2 regions of the Enterobacter sp. ECC-219 genome follow, and region 2 is predicted to be linked to the other one. Evidence: predicted binding sites of a transcription regulator. Region 2 holds the regulator's gene; the other holds the start of a gene.

Region 1 (9,068 bases), 2.2 Mb from region 2:
GGGTGTAGGTGTACACCGGATCCAGAATAGCGAAGACAGGCTGAACGTGTTCGTTCATAAAGGCCTGCTTGTCGCCGGTGGTTTTGCGGGAGATCACCGCGCCCTTGTTGGATTCAGAGCCGGTGGCCGGGAGGGTTAGCACGGAGCCCATCGGGATCGCGCTTTTGATGTCGCTGCCGCGGGTTTCCAGGATGTGCCACGGGTCAACGCCGTCAGCGTAGTGCGCTGCCGCCGCGATGAACTTAGTGCCGTCCAGCACGGAGCCGCCGCCGACCGCCAGCAGGAAGGTGATATTTTCTTCGCGGGCGATTTTCACCGCGTTCATCAGCGTTTCGTAAGACGGGTTTGGCTCGATGCCGCCGAACTCACGCACGTCCAGACCGTCCAGCGCGCTATAAACCTGATCCAGCACGCCGGTTTTTTTCACGCTGCCGCCGCCGTAGGTGATCAGCACGCGGGCGTCAGCAGGGATCTGCGCGCGCAGATCGGCGATAGCGTCTTTACCAAACAGAATGCGGGTTGGGGTATGAAGATTAAAGTTGTTCATTGCTCGTTCCCTTTAGTGGGTGAAAACCGTGGTGGCGCTGATGGCTACCTGATGCTGCTCATTGTGGCCGTCCGGGACCAGGCCCTCAATGCACATTCCTGTCGATGTCTTGCCCATTTCTACAGAGCGCTGGAGAAACTTCGGAAAAATGCGCAGACTGTAAGGGTCGTAAACCGTACCCGGAGTAACGTAAAATGAACCGCGAAGCGATCTGCCACCAGCTCACGGCGCAGATTAAAAGACTGATAGATAAAGAAAATAACGTCAGCGACCTGCTGCCGGACATTCGCCTGCTCTACGGCACGCAACCCGGGACGCGCACGCCGGTGATGTACCAGCCGGGCATCGTTTTTCTCTTCTCGGGCCATAAAATTGGCTATATCAACGAGCGCGTGTTCCGCTACGACACCAATGAATATTTGCTCCTGACGGTACCTTTACCCTTCGAATGTGAAACCTTCGCGACAGAGGAGGTCCCGCTGGCGGGTATTCGCGTCAACGTTGATATTCTTCAGCTGCAGGAGCTGCTGATGGAGATTGGCGAAGACGAGCTCTTCCAGCCGTCGATGGCCTCCAGCGGGATTAACTCGGCGACGCTGTCGGAAGAGATCCTCTGCGCCATTGAGCGCCTGCTGGACGTCATGGAGAGGCCGCTGGACGCGCGTATTCTCGGCAAGCAGATCGTTCGCGAAATTCTTTACCACGTGCTGCTGGGCCCGGGCGGCGGGGCGTTACTTGCCCTGGTGAGCCGACAGACCCACTTCAGCCTGATCAGCCGCGTGCTCAAACGTATTGAGAGTCAGTACACGGAAAACCTCAGCGTTGACCAGCTGGCCGCGGAAGCGAACATGAGCGTCTCGGCGTTTCACCATAACTTTAAGTCGGTGACCAGCACCTCGCCGCTGCAGTACCTCAAAACCTACCGGCTGCATAAGGCGCGCATGCTGATGATCCACGACGGCATGAAGGCCAGCGCGGCGGCCATGCGCGTCGGCTATGAAAGCGCGTCGCAGTTCAGTCGGGAGTTTAAGCGCTATTTCGGCGTCACGCCGGGAGAAGATGCGTCACGCATCCGAACCATGCAGGGAGCTTAGGCTTTTTTCCCTCTCCCCAATGGGGAGAGGGTCAGGGCGAGGGGATCAGGCACTGCAATACTTTTTCTTGATCACCACCGCAATCGTCCCTACCAGCCCTGCCACCAGCAGGAAAATCGGCAGGATCATCAGGAAGGTCATTACCTGATCTTCGTGATGTTTCACAAACGGGATCATGTTCAGCGCATAGCCGAACGTGGTTACGACACCGACCCACAGCAGGCCGCTCAGCCAGTTGAAGAACTGAAACCGGCGGTTAGACAGCCCGGAAATACCCGCCATGGTGGGCAGAAGAGTGCGAACAAACGCCAGAAAACGCCCGGCCAGCAGTGCCAGCAGGCCGTGTCGGTCAAACATACAGGTCGCACGCTGATGGTATTTATGGGGCAACTGCGCCAGCCAGCTTTTTACCACGCGCGTGTTTCCAAGCCAGCGGCCCTGCAGATAGCTCAGCCAGCAGCCCAGGCTCGCGGCGGAGGTGAGGATAACCATCGTGGGCGTAAAGTCCATGACGCCTTTGCCAATCAAGGCCCCGGCAAGTAAAAGCAAACTGTCACCGGGTAAAAACGAGGCTGGCAGTAATCCATTTTCCAGAAACAGCGTTGCGAACATCACAAAATAGACGACGCCTATGACGTGAGGATCCGCCAGGGCGGCAAAATCATGTTGCCAGAGCGCCGCGATAATATCTTGAATAACAGCCATGGACTTTCCTGTGGAACAGCAGAGATAACGCTATTGTACTCCCAATTTTACCTGCCGGGATTGATCGCAGGCGCAACTCATGCAGACTTTTCTGCTTGCAGTGTTCACAAAAGCGTCCGGAGAGTACATTTTCAGCCCGCACTCTACACGATACGTTCAAACCCTGCAGATAAATCCGCAATTAAATCGTCCACGTTTTCTAAACCGATATGCAATCTAATGAGGGTGCCGCTGAAGTCCACTTCACCGCCGGGGCGCAGGGCCGCGATCTGCTCCGGCTGATTCGGCAGGATCAGGGATTCAAAACCGCCCCAGGAGTAGGCCATGCTGAAGAGGGTAAAATTATCCAGATAGCTCGCCAGCTCGTCATTATTGAGCCGTTTTTTAAGCACAAACGAGAACAGCCCGCTGCTGCCCGTAAAGTCACGCTGCCAGAACTCATGGCCCTTACTGCCCGGCAGTGCCGGATGGTTCACGCGCTCAACCTGCGGATGCTGCGCCAGCCACTCAGCGATTTTCAGACTACTTTCATGATGCTGACGCAGGCGAACCCCCAGCGTGCGGATACCACGGCTGGTCATGTATGCCGTGTCTGCATCCACCATCTGGCCCATCAGGTAGGCATTTTCACGCAGCTGGTCCCAGCAGCGCGCGTTGGATACCGCGGTGCCAATCATCCCGTCAGAGTGGCCAATCAGGTATTTCGTTGCCGCCTGAATCGAGATATCAATGTCGAATTCCAGCGCCTTAAACAGCACGCCCGCCGCCCAGGTGTTGTCGATCATGATAATCGCCTCTGGCGCTTTGCTGCGTACGGCCTTCACGATAGCCGGCACGTCGTGCACTTCCATGGTGATAGAGCCGGGAGATTCCAGGAACACAATGCGCGTGTTTGGCTGGATAAGTTCAGCAATGCCTTCACCAATCAGCGGGTCAAACCAGCCGGTCGTTACGCCGAGCTTGCTGAGGATTTTGGTGCAGAAATCCTGGCTGGGTTCATAGGCCGTGTTGGTCATCAGGATATGGTCGCCCTGTTCCACAAACGCCAGAATGGTGTTGGCAACCGCCGCCGCCCCGCATGGGAACAGCGCGCAGCCCACGCCGCCTTCCAGCTCGCACATCGCCTCCTGCAGAGAAAAGTGGGTTAGGGTGCCGCGACGACCATAGAACAACCCGCCTTTCGCGCGGTTGCGCGTGGCGATTTTTTTCTCCTCAACGGTGTCAAACACCAGGGAAGAGGCGCGTTGAATCACGCTGTTAACCGAACCCTGAGTATATTTTTTGCTGCGTCCAGCCTGTACCAGCGTGGTATCAAGATGCTTCTTCGTCATATTTGCAAACCCTGTTTTTATACGTCTGGACGTCCAGACTACCACGATTGTAAAAAACTGCACCCGCATGCTTATCGAATAAGCAGAAAATATTAGCAAAAAAGCGCATAAGAAATTTTTACTGCGTAAGCGCAAGGAAAGTGAGCGAAAATTAAGGCACCATGTAAATACTAATGAGAACGACTATCAATTCGACGACTTTTTGATATTATTACGTTCAGATTTTGTGATTTGCGTCCTGGAGATACAGAGTGGGTAATAATTTGATGCAGACGGATCTCTCCGTTTGGGGCATGTATCATCATGCTGACATCGTGGTTAAGATTGTGATGATCGGCCTGATTCTGGCGTCCGTTGTCACCTGGGCTATCTTCTTCAGCAAAAGCGCCGAGCTGCTTTCGCAGAAGCGTCGCCTCAAGCGGGAACAGCAGCAGCTGGCTGAAGCCCGCTCTCTGGATCAGGCTTCTGAGATGACCTCATCCTTCCACGCGAAAAGCCTGACCACCCTGTTAGTGAATGAAGCTCAGAACGAGCTGGAACTCTCCGCCGGCAGTGAAGATAACGAAGGCATTAAAGAGCGTACCGGTTTCCGTCTGGAGCGTCGTGTTGCGGCCGTTGGTCGACACATGGGACGCGGCAATGGTTATCTGGCGACCATCGGCGCGATTTCGCCGTTCATTGGTCTGTTCGGTACGGTCTGGGGCATCATGAACAGCTTTATCGGTATTGCGCAGACCCAAACCACCAACCTCGCGGTGGTTGCGCCGGGTATCGCGGAAGCGCTGCTGGCGACGGCAATCGGTCTGGTTGCCGCTATCCCTGCGGTGGTTATCTACAACATCTTCGCGCGTATGATTGGCAGCTACAAAGCGACTCTCGGAGACGTTGCCGCCCAGGTTCTGCTGCTGCAAAGCCGCGATCTCGACCTGAATGCCAGCTCCGTGAAGCCGGTCCATGCGGCGTCTAAACTGCGCGTAGGTTAATAGTATGGCGATGCGTCTCAACGAAAATCTGGACGATAACGGCGAAATGCACGAAATCAACGTGACGCCGTTTATCGACGTCATGCTGGTGCTGCTGATTATTTTCATGGTGGCTGCGCCGCTGGCGACGGTCGACGTGAAGGTGAATCTGCCTGCCTCCTCCAGCCAGCCGCAGCCGCGTCCGGAAAAGCCTATCTATCTGTCGGTGAAAGCGGATAAATCCATGTTCCTGGGTAACGACCCGGTAACGGATGCTTCCGTTATTCCGGCGCTGGATCGGCTTACCAGCGGCAAGAAAGACACCACCGTCTTCTTCCGGGCGGACAAAACCGTCGACTACGAAACCATGATGAAGGTAATGGACACGCTGCATCAGGCGGGTTATCTGAAGATTGGGCTGGTCGGGGAAGAGAAAGCGGCCTCGAAGTGATACAGAAGCTGGCGAAAGCCGGCTTTTTTTATGCCTGTCGGTTTATGCGTTTTTGTCGTCCGTCGGTGCGGTAGAGGAGGTTGCAAGCGCATCCTCATCGAGGGCAACGCAGGTGACGTTTGACGTACGGTATTCACCGGCTGACAGTTTGCGCGTCAGGCGCAGGGTGGCGACTTCTCTGGCAAGCAGATACTGATAGTTGGCCTCAAGACGTCCCAGCAGTTTCTCTTTCAATTCTGGTTGCTGTTCGATGATGGCGTTCATCACGGCACCGTAAATTTCTTCTTTGACCTGTAACGGATAAATCTCGCGGCGATTCTGCCATTTCAGACGCACCAGCGTTGCCGGGATCGATACCATGTCTTGTGTAATACGCGTCATCTCGGCATTTTTTGCATTTCTCAGCGCCTCGATATTTTGCTTTAAGATAAATTCATCACTTTTTTTATCATCTAAAGTCAAATAAACGTCATTGTCTTTAACTTCTTTCACGTTAATCTTCCCCCAGGGTATAAAAAATAGGGTTGTTTTTTTCTCGCGTAATTAGATTAAGCCAAATTTCATTGCCGGCCTCATTTATTTCTTTTGTTTTTTCAGCCATTATTTGACTTAGTTTCTGGGCATCTATTTCACCTTCGGCCTGCAGGTCATTCAGCAGGTGGACGAAGGCTTCAATTTTTATAGCGCGAAATAAGCGGTCTTTTATATGGCGATCGTGCTCTTCCAGCAACATATTACGGGATTTGCCAGTGCGGGAAACGCCAATTAATATATCTGGCTCGAAATCAGAGAGCTTTCTTTTCCCCTGAGTTAAACTGGCCTTTTTTTCTTCTTCCATCGGTTTCTGTTCCACAGGCGCAATGTGGTACTTAGCCGGGACGAGATAGTCGGGCAGCATTTTAATTTCCTTTATTTTCAACAGGGTGGGGTTGGTAAAGGCGTGAGATTCGTTGACAATATCATGAGGCAATTTTAAAATCAAAAAAAATGGAGCCAACCCATGAACAGCATTTTTTTTACGGTCATCACATTACTATTACTGACCGCTGGTGTGCTTTTATTGATGCAGGAGTTCAATAAAACGAAAGTGTCGAAAGACACCAGTGAACCGCCACAGCCTGAGCTGATGACAAAAGAGGAAGGAGAAGACCATTTCTCTGTTCTGATGAACTCCGTTACGCCTGTCTGGTACTGGCGGGTGAATCATGAATATATCGACTTCTTACACGCGACAATTAAACGTATGAAAATGTCGGAAATTAATGATACCCCCGGTCTGTTTGAGGCTCAGCGTCGCTGTAGCGACCTCAATTCGGCGGTTTATAAATATTATGACAATATCAAAAAGCGCTGTCTTAACGGTGAGAAGGTTTCCTGTTCCGATCTGGACGTATTAAATTTGCGGCAGTGTTTTCGCGAGTTCAGTCTGGAAGCCTACCCCGAGCTTGTGGCGCTGGTCTGGCCGGAGTATGCGCGTCCGGAGGTCAACCCGGACAACGTCTGAGTGACGTGCGGGTTAGTTCTTGCAAACAGTCAGCGCCGTTGAGATATACTGAGCGCTGGTTTCGTTTGCAGACAGGATTTTATGGAACGCTTCTTTGAAAACGCAATGTATGCCTCTCGCTGGCTGCTCGCACCCGTCTATTTCGGTCTTTCCCTGGCGCTGGTCGCCCTGACGATCAAGTTCTTCCAGGAGATTTTCCACGTCTTGCCTAACATTTTCTCCGTGGCGGAAGCAGATTTGATTCTGGTTCTGTTGTCACTGGTGGATATGACACTGGTGGGCGGCTTACTGGTGATGGTGATGTTCTCCGGTTATGAGAACTTCGTCTCTCAGCTTGATATCGCCGAGCATAAAGAAAAGCTCAGTTGGCTCGGAAAAATGGACGCATCATCGCTGAAGAATAAAGTTGCGGCATCTATAGTGGCGATCTCCTCTATCCACCTGTTACGCGTGTTTATGGACGCGAAAAACGTGCCGGATAATAAGCTGATGTGGTATGTGATTATCCATCTGACGTTTGTGCTGTCGGCGTTTGTGATGGGGTATCTGGATAAGATAAGTAAGAAGTAGAGACACCTTACCCCTCACCCTGCCCTCTCCCCTCTGGGGAGAGGGCAGGGTGAGGGCGTCAGACCGCACTATTTATCCGACGACGCCTGCCACAAATTCAACTCCCCATCCGCAACGTGCTGGTCAATCCGCTTGAGTTCGTCATCAGTAAAGCGCAGATTTTCCAGCGCCTGAACGTTCTCCTCCAGCTGTTCCGGACGGCTCGCACCTATCAGCACTGACGTCACGCGTTCATCTTTCAACAACCAGCTTAGCGCCATCTGCGCCATCGTTTGCCCGCGCGCCTGCGCCATCTCATTAAGCAGACGAAGACTTTTCAGGTTAGCTTCAGTCAGCATTTTCTGCGTCAGGCCGCGCACTTTGTTCCCTTCGCGCTGCATGCGAGAACCTTCAGGAATACCGTTCAGGTATTTTCCGGTCAGCAGACCCTGCGCCAGCGGGGTAAAGGCGATACACCCCGTGCCGTTTGCTTCCAGCGCATCCAGCAAGCCGGTCTTATCGACCCAGCGGTTAAGCAGGTTATAGGACGGCTGGTGGATCAGCAGCGGGATCTTCCACTCGTGAAGCAGCGCGGCCATTTTTTGTGTGCGCTCGGTAGAGTAGGAGGAAATGCCCACGTATAGCGCTTTTCCACTCTGAACCGCGTGAGCCAGCGCGGAGGCTGTCTCTTCCATCGGCGTATTTTCATCCACGCGGTGGGAGTAGAAAATATCCACATACTCAACGCCCATGCGTTTCAGGCTCTGGTCGAGACTGGCGAGCAGATATTTACGTGATCCCCCCGAACCATACGGCCCCGGCCACATGTCGTAGCCGGCTTTGGTGGAGATAATCAGCTCGTCGCGGTACGCGGCAAAGTCCTCACGCAGCAGGCGGCCAAAGTTCTCTTCCGCGCTACCCGCTGGCGGGCCGTAGTTGTTGGCAAGATCGAAATGGGTAATACCGAGGTCGAAGGCTTTACGCAGCAGCGCGCGCTGGGAATCAAGGGGCTGGATGTGGCCGAAGCTATGCCACAGACCCAGCGACAGCGCAGGCAGGCGCAGGCCGCTCTTGCCGCAATAGCGGTACTGCATATTCTCGTAGCGGGTAGCGTCAGGGTACCAGGACATGATGTCTCCTTTCTTATTTAATGGATTTTCGAAACAGCGTTTTTATTCTGTGTTTATCAAATCATAAATTAAGCAGAGAAGCGACGACATGCCCAAACCCTGTGATGTTGAAAGGTAATGATTAACCATGACTGCGTTACCTGTGAAGCCACGCTAACTAAAAATAATCACAAAACGTTATAATTTCCCTGCACCCTGCCGATAACGAGAGTAGCACTCGCCTCTGGGCGAATTCACCCTCACGGCAAGGAAGACTTATGAATATGCTTCGTAATTTAACGATCCGTTTCGTCATGCTGACGATCCTCGGAATCTTTTGTTTAATGTGGGCGGGCGTCGGGCTGTACAGCACCTGGTCCCTTTCACGGGTATCAGATGGTAATGAAGTCGATCGCCAGCTGGTCAAACAGATGATGGTGCTTAGCCAGGGCAACGATCAGTATTTCCGCTTTGTCACCCGTCTGAGCCGCGCCATGGAGGTCAAAGCCGCTGGCGGCACGCCGGATTTGTCCTCTGCCCAACAGGCGCTGGACAACATGGGTAAAAAACTGGTCGAGATGAAGGCGATCTCACCAGGCCCGATGGATGAGCAGATCTCATCCCGGGTGATCGGCGCCTGGCAGGCGCTGCTTGAGCAGGGCGTGACGCCGCAAATGGAGCAGGCGAAGCAGGCGACCCTGGACGGCTACCGCCAGCAGGCCAACAACGTCACTCCGCCGCTGAGCCGTGCGTTCGGTGCGGCCGCCGAGGAGTTCAACAATGCCGCGGCGAAGACGCTCGACAGCACCCGCGTGG
Region 2 (9,068 bases):
GTTCTTTACGGCTGTGGGCTCGTCTATCGCCATGACGCTCTGGGCCTTCCTGGGTCTGGAATCCGCCTGCGCGAACGCGGAAGTGGTAGAGAACCCGGAGAAGAACGTGCCGATTGCGGTCCTCGGCGGAACGCTGGGCGCGGCGGTGATCTATATCGTCTCGACTAACGTCATTGCCGGGATTGTGCCAAACATGGATCTGGCTAACTCTACGGCGCCGTTCGGGCTGGCCTTTGCCCAGATGTTCACCCCGGAAGTCGGGAAAGTGATCATGGGTCTGATGGTGATGTCCTGCTGCGGCTCGCTGCTCGGCTGGCAGTTCACCATCGCACAGGTGTTTAAATCCTCGGCTGATGAAGGTTACTTCCCAAAAATCTTCTCCCGCGTGACCAAAGCGGATGCGCCGGTGCAGGGGATGCTGGCGATTGTCATCTTCCAGAGTGGATTGTCGCTGATGACCATTAGCCCGTCGCTTAACAGCCAGTTCAACGTGCTGGTCAACCTGGCGGTAGTGACAAACATCATTCCGTATATTCTGTCGATGGCGGCGCTGGCGATCATTCAGAAGGTGGCGAAAGTTGATCCACGCAAAGCGCGTGCGGCGAATATTGTGGCGCTGATTGGGGCAATCTACAGCTTCTATGCGCTCTACTCATCCGGCCAGGAAGCGATGCTGTATGGCGCGATGGTGACCTTTATGGGCTGGACGCTATATGGTCTGGTGTCACCGCGGTTTGAATTGAAGAACAAACATAGCTAAAAAAAGCCCGGTGGCGCTAACGCTTACCGGGCCTTTTTCTCCCTCTCCCTGTGGGAGAGGGCCGGGGTGAGCAGCTGTGTTTAAAGTCAACGGCTGACGGCTAAGCTGCCACCCATTTTTTATTGTCCCGCACCATTGCATTCAGGATTGTCACCAGCTTCCTGACGCAGGCCGTCATTGCCACTTTAAACGCTTTTCCCTTTCCTCTCAGTCTCTCAAAAAACGCCTGTATGGTCGGGTTATAACGCACCGCTGACATCGCAGCCATATACAACGCTGCCCGCACTGCACTCCGTCCTCCCCAGATACAGCGTTTTCCTTTCATTTTTCCGCTGTCATGCGCATACGGACACACCCCGACCAGGGCACTGATTTTACGTCTGCTAAGCTGCCCCAGCTCAGGCAGCATCGACAGCAGAACCGCCAGTGTTGTCCGCCCGATACCTTTCACTTCCTCCAGAAGCTTTACCTTCTCCTGCCATAGCGGCATCACTTTTATCTGCCGGTCTATGTCGTCATCCGTGTCCTTTATCTCCGCGTTCAGCCAGTCGATATGCCGTTTGATACCCGTCCGGATGAGTTCGTCGGTGCAGGAGCCGTAGCGGTTCTGCTCCATGGTTCTGTTGTCCACCAGCTGACGACGACGGGATACCATCATGGCCAGACGCTGCGTCTGCTCGTCTGGTGCGGGGCGTACATCCGGCGTCATCCTGCGACCAAACTCGCAGATAATACGGGCATCATTCGGGTCGGTCTTGAAGAGTGTTCCCAGCGCCCGGGCGAAATGTCTGACCTGAGCGGGGTTCACCACGGCGACGGGAAGGCCGGCAAGCTCAAGCGTGGCAGCCAGAAGGTTATGGTAACGGCCGGTGGCCTCCATCACGATGCGAACAACGGTGCGGGATGCGAGTGCATCGAGGAGTTGCTGGTGCCCGTGTGGGGTGTTCTCCAGATGGAGAAACAGTCCGTCAGGACTGATGAAGACGTCAAAAGTGTCTTTGGCAATATCGATGCCGACGGTGGTATGTTCAGTCATGTTCATGTCTCCCGGCCTTGTAATATACGGGCTGGCACAGGCCGCCCGGGCAGCTGTTCGGGTTAACAGGAAAACTGATGCCACGCCATGAGCTCACCCGCGGGCTTGAAAACCCAGAGGGCTAACGGGCTGTGGCATCAGGTGAAACTCAGTGACAGTTTACCCGTCTGTAGACGGGTAACTGAAGTGACTTTAAACATACAAGGGCATCAGCCCGCACCAGAACACTACTTACGCGTTTTTCAGCACTTCGCTGACAATCTCTACCGCCTCTTTCTCAATCTGCTGGCGGTGCTCAGCGCCGAGGAAGCTTTCGCAATAGATTTTGTACGCATCTTCCGTACCGGACGGACGCGCGGCGAACCAGCCGTTTTCGGTCATCACTTTCAGTCCACCGATAGACGCACCGTTACCCGGTGCCGCCGTCAGACGCGCGGTGATCGGATCGCCTGCCAGGGTGCTTGCGCTGACCATCTCTGGGGAGAGTTTGGACAATGCAGCTTTCTGCGCAGAGGTCGCGCCAGCCTGGATACGGTTATAGCTTGGCGCACCAAAGCGTGCCGCCAGCTCGTTGTAGTGTTCCTGCGGGTTTTTACCGGTAACCGCGGTGATTTCCGCAGCCAGCAGGCACATGATGATGCCGTCTTTATCGGTTGACCACGGGGTGCCGTCGAAGCGCAGGAAGGACGCGCCCGCGCTCTCTTCGCCGCCGAAGCCAAAGCTGCCGTCGTGCAGACCGTCAACGAACCACTTGAAGCCCACCGGCACTTCCACCAGCTTGCGGCCCAGCGCGTCCACCACGCGGTCGATCATCGCAGAAGAGACCAGCGTTTTACCGACAGCCACCTCTTTGCCCCACTGCGGGCGGTGCTGGAACAAGTAGTTGATCGCAACAGCCAGGTAGTGGTTCGGGTTCATCAGCCCGGCAGGGGTGACGATGCCGTGACGGTCATAATCCGGGTCGTTAGCAAAGGCCAGATCGAACTTCTCGCGCAGTGCCAGCAGGCCCGCCATCGCGCACTCGGAGGAGCAGTCCATACGGATCGCGCCGTCTTTGTCCAGGTGCATGAAGCGGAAGGTCTGATCGACGTGATCGTTCACGATGGTCAGATCCAGCTTGTAGTGCTCGGCGATGCGCTTCCAGTACTCAATACCGGAGCCGCCCAGCGGATCCACGCCCAGCTTCAGGCCGGCTTTCTGAATCGCCGCCATATCGACGATATCCGCCAGCCCTTCCACGAACGGCTGAACCAGATCCTGCTCTTTCACGTGGCCGGAGGCCATCGCTTCATCAAGAGAAATACGTTTAACGCCTTTCAGGCCGTCGGCCAGCAGCGCGTTTGCACGATCTTCCACCACTTTGGTGACGTTGGTGTCAGCCGGGCCGCCGTTAGGTGGGTTGTATTTGATACCACCGTCTTCCGGCGGGTTGTGGGATGGCGTGATAACGATCCCGTCTGCCAGTGCGCCACCTTTTTTGTTGTGCACAAGGATTGCGTTTGATACCGCCGGCGTTGGGGTGAAGCCGTTGTTCTCCTGCACAATCACGTCAACGCCGTTTGCCGCCAGCACTTCCAGCACGGAAATGAACGCCGGTTCAGACAGCGCATGGGTATCTTTTCCCACGTAGCACGGACCGGTAACGCCGTTTTTGGCGCGCTCTTCCGCAATGGCCTGAGCAATGGCCAGAATATGCGGTTCGTTAAAGCTGTGGCGCGCCGCGCTGCCGCGGTGACCAGATGTACCAAACTTCACTGCGTGTTCTGCGTTGCCCACGACCGGTTTCAGCACGTAATACTGCGCGGTCAGCTGAGCGACGTTAATCAAATCGCTTTGTTGTGCAGGTTGGCCTGCACGGCTGTGATTTGCCATTACCGGGTCCTTATGATGCAAGGGTTAAATTGTACCGCAAACCTTTTCAATCAATTCCGCCGGGAACTGCATGGACTGCATGATGTGTTCAATCATGCTGCACTTGCGGCCCGTATTGGTATTGGTGATCACCCAGTACGGGGTGCCAGGGACATGTTTAGGTTTGGTTTGATTGCCATTTTGCAGCAGCGTCTGCTCGTCGCCCGCGAAATAGACGCGGGTACGGCCGTGCAGCGACTCGGTCGCTTCAGCAAACGCTTTGTTATCCAGGGCGTAAAGTGTAGACAGCACCAGCATAAAACGGTTGACCGCCTTTTTCTGCTCCGCATATTCGTCGGAGAGCAGCAGCTCACGCATCGCGCGCACTTTATCTTTTACCGGCGTCACGGCAGGTTTTGCCTGTGCAGCAACGCTCGGCTGAGACACGACATCTTTGGTAACTGGGGTGGCAGGCTGTGAAGCGGCGGAAATTTTAAGCATGCGCCGTAAAATGTCGGACGCGCTCTCCCCGATATGCCGCGTCTGGCTGGCAATATACTGATAGAGTTCGTCATCAACTTCGATTGTTTTCATCTTAATCCAGTGCGATATCTTATCTGAATACAAGTCATTGGGATTATAAGGTCAAATCCCAACAGCGGATAGCGTCAAACCAGGTTGGCGGCAAAAGTCAGATTAAACTGGAACCTTGCAGCCGGGCGGCAGAATGGTCAACATGATACCCTAACCTGACATACGTAAAAAAAGAACTTTGCCATGAAATTGAATACCCGAGCGCAAACTGCACAATCGCCGAACAATAATTCCCCCATCGTGCTGGTTCATGGACTTTTTGGCAGCCTGGATAACCTGGGCGTGCTGGCCCGCGATTTGGTCACCGATCACGATATTCTACAGGTTGATATGCGCAATCACGGGCTTTCCGGCCGCTCAGACGAAATGACCTATGCGGCAATGGCGCAGGATCTGCTGGATACGCTTGATGCGCACAATCTGCAGAAGGTGACCTTCATCGGGCATTCAATGGGCGGTAAAGCGGTTATGGCGCTCACCGCGCTGGCGCCAGAACGCATTTCCGGGCTTGTGGTCATTGATGTTGCCCCTGTGGACTACGACGTTCGACGTCATGATGAGATTTTCGCAGCAATTAATGCTGTAACGGCAGCTGGCGTTTCCACACGTCAGCAGGCGGCAACGGTTATGCGTGAACATCTTGATGAAGAAGGCGTGGTGCAGTTCCTTTTGAAGTCATTTGTTGACGGGCAATGGCGTTTTAACGTGCCGGTGCTGTGGGACCAGTACAACAACATCGTGGGCTGGGAAACCGTCCCCACCTGGCCGCACCCTGCTCTCTTTATTCGCGGCGGCCACTCTCCTTATATTACCGACGCTTACCGCGACACGCTGCTGGCACAGTTCCCGCAGGCGCGCGCCCACGTGATTGCCGGGGCCGGGCACTGGGTTCACGCCGAAAAACCTGACGCTGTACTGCGCGCTATCCGCCGCTATCTCGCTGATACTGCAAATTGATTAAAAAGAGAGCGACTGGAAGATGACAGGCTTCCAGTCGTTGGCGTGCCGTTTTTGGTGATGTATGATGGCGCGCTTATCGCCCGGGCTTTAGCAGGGCGGCGTGTTTCCCCCGAAGTCTCAGAATCATGGCCAAAGAACAAACGGACCGTACGACACTAGATCTGTTCGCGAATGAGCGTCGACCGGGACGACCGAAAACGAATCCGCTTTCGCGCGATGAACAGCTGCGTATCAATAAACGCAATCAGCTTAAACGCGATAAAAATCGTGGGCTTAAGCGTGTCGAACTGAAGCTCAACGCTGACGCTGTCGATGCGCTTAACGAGCTGGCCGAGGCGCGTAATATCAGCCGCAGCGAGCTTATTGAAGAGATGCTCATCGCTCAGCTTGAGACGCTTCGCAGCCAGGCATAAGTCTGAAAAACCCCTTTATCGCCCTTTTCATGTAGCACAGAGTGCAGTCCTGCGCGATAGCGGTTTCCGCAGGGTTGCCAGTTCTGCTATTATTGCCCTTATCCGTGGCCGAATTGCGCCACCATACCATTAAGTTTCAAGAGGTTATTTTACTCATGGCAATCATCGGCATTTTCTTCGGCAGTGATACCGGCAATACCGAAAATATCGCAAAAAACATTCAGAAACAGCTCGGTAAAGACGTTGCTGATGTGCATGACATCGCCAAGAGCAGCAAAGAAGATCTCGAGGGCTATGACATTCTGCTGCTGGGTATTCCAACCTGGTACTACGGTGAAGCCCAGTGCGACTGGGACGATTTCTTCCCGACGCTGGAAGAGGTGGACTTCAACGGGAAGCTGGTCGCACTGTTTGGCTGTGGCGATCAGGAAGACTATGCCGAGTACTTCTGTGACGCGCTGGGGACGATTCGCGACATCATTGAGCCGAATGGCGCGGTTATTGTTGGTCACTGGCCGACTGCCGGTTACCACTTCGAAGCCTCTAAAGGCCTGGCCGATGACGATCATTTTGTGGGTCTGGCCATTGACGAAGACCGTCAGCCTGAGCTTACGGCAGAGCGTGTAGAGAAGTGGGTTAAGCAGATCCGTGAAGAACTCCACCTGGACGATATTCTCAACGCCTGATTTTTTCTACGGCGCAACGCAGGTTGCGCCCGTTTTCCAGGTAAAACCGATTAAATTAATTGCTACAAACTTTTAACTTTTTCGCCCAGACCTGTACAATGTCTCCCTGGCAAAATGTGGTTTCCATTGAGCAAGTTTGTTGGTGATACCACGTTTTTATAAGCATACTTTGCCTGAGACTTGCAGTTTTCATTTAGGCATGGCAGTTCTATAATGAGACGCATTAACCCAGGTGCATTTTCTGTCACTTCCTTCAGAAGTGAATCGTTTAGCAACAGGACAGATTCCGCATGACTGACAACAATACCGCATTAAAGAAGGCTGGCCTGAAAGTAACGCTTCCTCGATTAAAAATCCTCGAAGTGCTTCAGGGTCCAGACAATCACCATGTCAGTGCGGAAGACCTTTATAAACGTCTTATCGACATGGGTGAAGAGATTGGGCTGGCCACCGTTTATCGCGTGCTGAACCAGTTTGATGACGCGGGCATTGTTACCCGTCATAATTTCGAAGGCGGTAAATCTGTATTCGAACTGACCCAGCAGCATCACCACGATCACCTGATCTGCCTCGATTGCGGCAAGGTCATTGAATTTAGCGATGATTCCATCGAAGCGCGTCAGCGTGAAATCGCAGCTCGTCACGGCATTCGCCTGACCAACCACAGCCTGTACCTTTACGGTCACTGCGCTGAAGGGGATTGCCGCGAGAATGAACACGCTCACGACACAAAATAAGTTAGCGTTCATACTCTGAGCCAGCCGCAAGGTTGGCTTTTTTTTGCGTCAAAAAAGCCCGGTAAGCAAAGTGCCACCGGGCGTAAAGCAACTTATTTATTGTTATTGCGTATCTCGTTCCAGATCTTATCGCAACGCTTCGCCACTTCCTGATCGTTACCGGTTTTACGCGCCTGAATACAGGCCTGATAATCCATCACCCGAACGTTCTCCTGCGTCGCGAACTGCTCATGCGCTTTCTCTTTCTTCAACACATTCAGCACGCTCTGACAGGCTTCGATTTTCTCCGGCGAGGCTTCCGCAGTATTAATACAGGCGCTATACGCCTCCTTCAGACGGGAATCCTCTTTCGGCGCCTGAGTCTGAACGCACGCCACCAGCCCTGATGCCAGCAACGCGACGATTACGATTTTTTTCATCATGTGAAGTCTCCAGACCGGCGGGATTCAGCCCGCCGGTGTGCTCATCAGAAGATGGTGAATGGGGCGATAACCATGAATTTGACGTCACGTTCATCCTGGAAGATGTTGCCGTAACCGCCCGCATAGCTTGGAATATCGGAGTGGTTGTCATACTGGGTGAAGTGCAGCTTGAACATCGTGCCTTTCGCGCGGCCATCCTGCAGGGTATAGATAGCATCCAGGCTGTAGGAGGACTCTTTCAGGCGATAGTTTGGATCGTAGTAGGCATCCGGCGTCGCCATGTCTGCTGGTTTTGCGTCCCAGGCGTATGCGTAAGAAGCCCCCACCGCCCAGCCAGGCAGGTTCCAGTTTTTCAGGTCATACATGGCGCCGAAGAAGACCGCTTTCTCGCCGTCGGCGTTGAAGTCGGAGCGGTTATCCCACCAGATATCCAGACGACCGTTGGATGATGCATAGGTCGGGGTCATACGCTGCAGGAAGTAGCCCTGCTGCCCTTCCGCCTTCACCCATGTCCCTTCCAGACGCAAATCAACCTGACCGACTTTGTAGCCGAAGGTCAGCGCCTGAAGCCACGCGGTGCCGTTATAAATGTCATTTACGCTGCCATCGCTGACCTTATCGCGCGTACCGTAGAACTGGTAGCTGGTGCTCAGCGGGCTACCGGCGATATCAAATTTGTAGCTGGCTTTAGCAAAATACTGATCGATATAGCCTTCCGCCTGACCAAATGCGGCTTCCAGAACCAGATCGTTTTTAAAGTCGTACTTCGCGCCCAGCGAGTGGAGGTAATCGACTTTGGTTTTCTTATCGTTCTGGTAGAACTTATCCATTTCGATGTGCCACGGTGCTTTGTACTCGTTGGTCCACATATAGGAGAAGCTCAACGCACCTGCGTCACCGTAGTCAAAGTTAGCCCCGGCTTCTGCACCCTGATAGGTACCAGGCATAAAGCTCCAGTGCGGCGCTAACAGCGTCTGGCCGGTTGGCTGAATATACCCCCCGCGCGCCCAGACCGGGCCGTATTTAAATTTCGCTGCAGCCTTATAAAGGCTGATACCGCTTTTATCTCCGGACCAGTCTTCGTCATAGGCTTTATTGCTGGAGGAGAAGGCAATTTCGTTCGGGTGGCCGCTGTCGCCGTTTTCCGCCATTTCGATTGCGGTAAATGCGGCAATATCCAGACCGAACATATCAGCGGCATAGCCTGACTGGAAGTCCAGGTTGGCGTTCCAGGTGGAGTGAGAGAGGTTGGTTTTGTATTTATCTTCTGTGACATCTTTACGGTCACGTTCACGCTGCCAGTAATAAATACCGCCAGTGAGGGTAGAATCTTCGATGAAACCTGCTGCTTTCGCCTCTGGTGTCACCACCAGGCCCGACATTGCTGTCACACCGGCAATAGCCAGCGCCAGCGCACTACGTTTGCCACTGAACGTACGCATAGATTATTCCTCTTTGACGAATTAAAACGCCTTAAACGGCGAAAATATAAAAGACCAAATGGTCAGGGGTAGTTATAAATACCCTCGAATTAACTACCGTCTTTAGGTTATTTTTCGCGACGCGAATTATCAATGCTTTTCAGTGGGCAAAAGTCAGGATTATGACG

What was found. The regulator Fur, encoded in region 2, represses iron uptake genes when iron is present. The targets are predictions, from matches to a motif close to ATAATAATGAGAACNACTATCAA.
Region 1: a site for Fur is predicted at 3,845-3,867, ahead of exbB (tol-pal system-associated acyl-CoA thioesterase). Genes of this name have one in related genera too.

The regions. Positions count from the first base shown of each region.
Region 1 covers NZ_CP143680.1:4,881,306-4,890,373, reverse strand. The annotation lists gene yqhD (alcohol dehydrogenase) at 1-547, opposite strand, end outside; gene V1603_RS23200 (AraC family transcriptional regulator) at 742-1,641, shown strand; gene yghB (DedA family general envelope maintenance protein YghB) at 1,687-2,346, opposite strand; gene metC (cystathionine beta-lyase) at 2,490-3,677, opposite strand; gene exbB (tol-pal system-associated acyl-CoA thioesterase) at 3,929-4,660, shown strand; gene exbD (TonB system transport protein ExbD) at 4,665-5,090, shown strand; gene V1603_RS23175 (cytoplasmic protein) at 5,133-5,582, opposite strand; gene V1603_RS23170 (hypothetical protein) at 5,584-5,988, opposite strand; gene V1603_RS23165 (ESA_00282 family adhesion-associated protein) at 6,091-6,594, shown strand; gene V1603_RS23160 (TIGR00645 family protein) at 6,676-7,164, shown strand; gene V1603_RS23155 (aldo/keto reductase) at 7,233-8,273, opposite strand; gene V1603_RS23150 (methyl-accepting chemotaxis protein) at 8,531-9,068, shown strand, end outside.
Region 2 covers NZ_CP143680.1:2,042,833-2,051,900, reverse strand. The annotation lists gene potE (putrescine-ornithine antiporter) at 1-760, shown strand, start outside; gene V1603_RS09635 (IS110 family transposase) at 861-1,796, opposite strand; gene pgm (phosphoglucomutase (alpha-D-glucose-1,6-bisphosphate-dependent)) at 2,028-3,668, opposite strand; gene seqA (replication initiation negative regulator SeqA) at 3,693-4,241, opposite strand; gene ybfF (esterase) at 4,425-5,198, shown strand; gene ybfE (LexA regulated protein) at 5,327-5,614, shown strand; gene fldA (flavodoxin FldA) at 5,770-6,300, shown strand; gene fur (ferric iron uptake transcriptional regulator) at 6,591-7,037, shown strand; gene chiQ (ChiQ/YbfN family lipoprotein) at 7,130-7,456, opposite strand; gene chiP (chitoporin) at 7,504-8,901, opposite strand.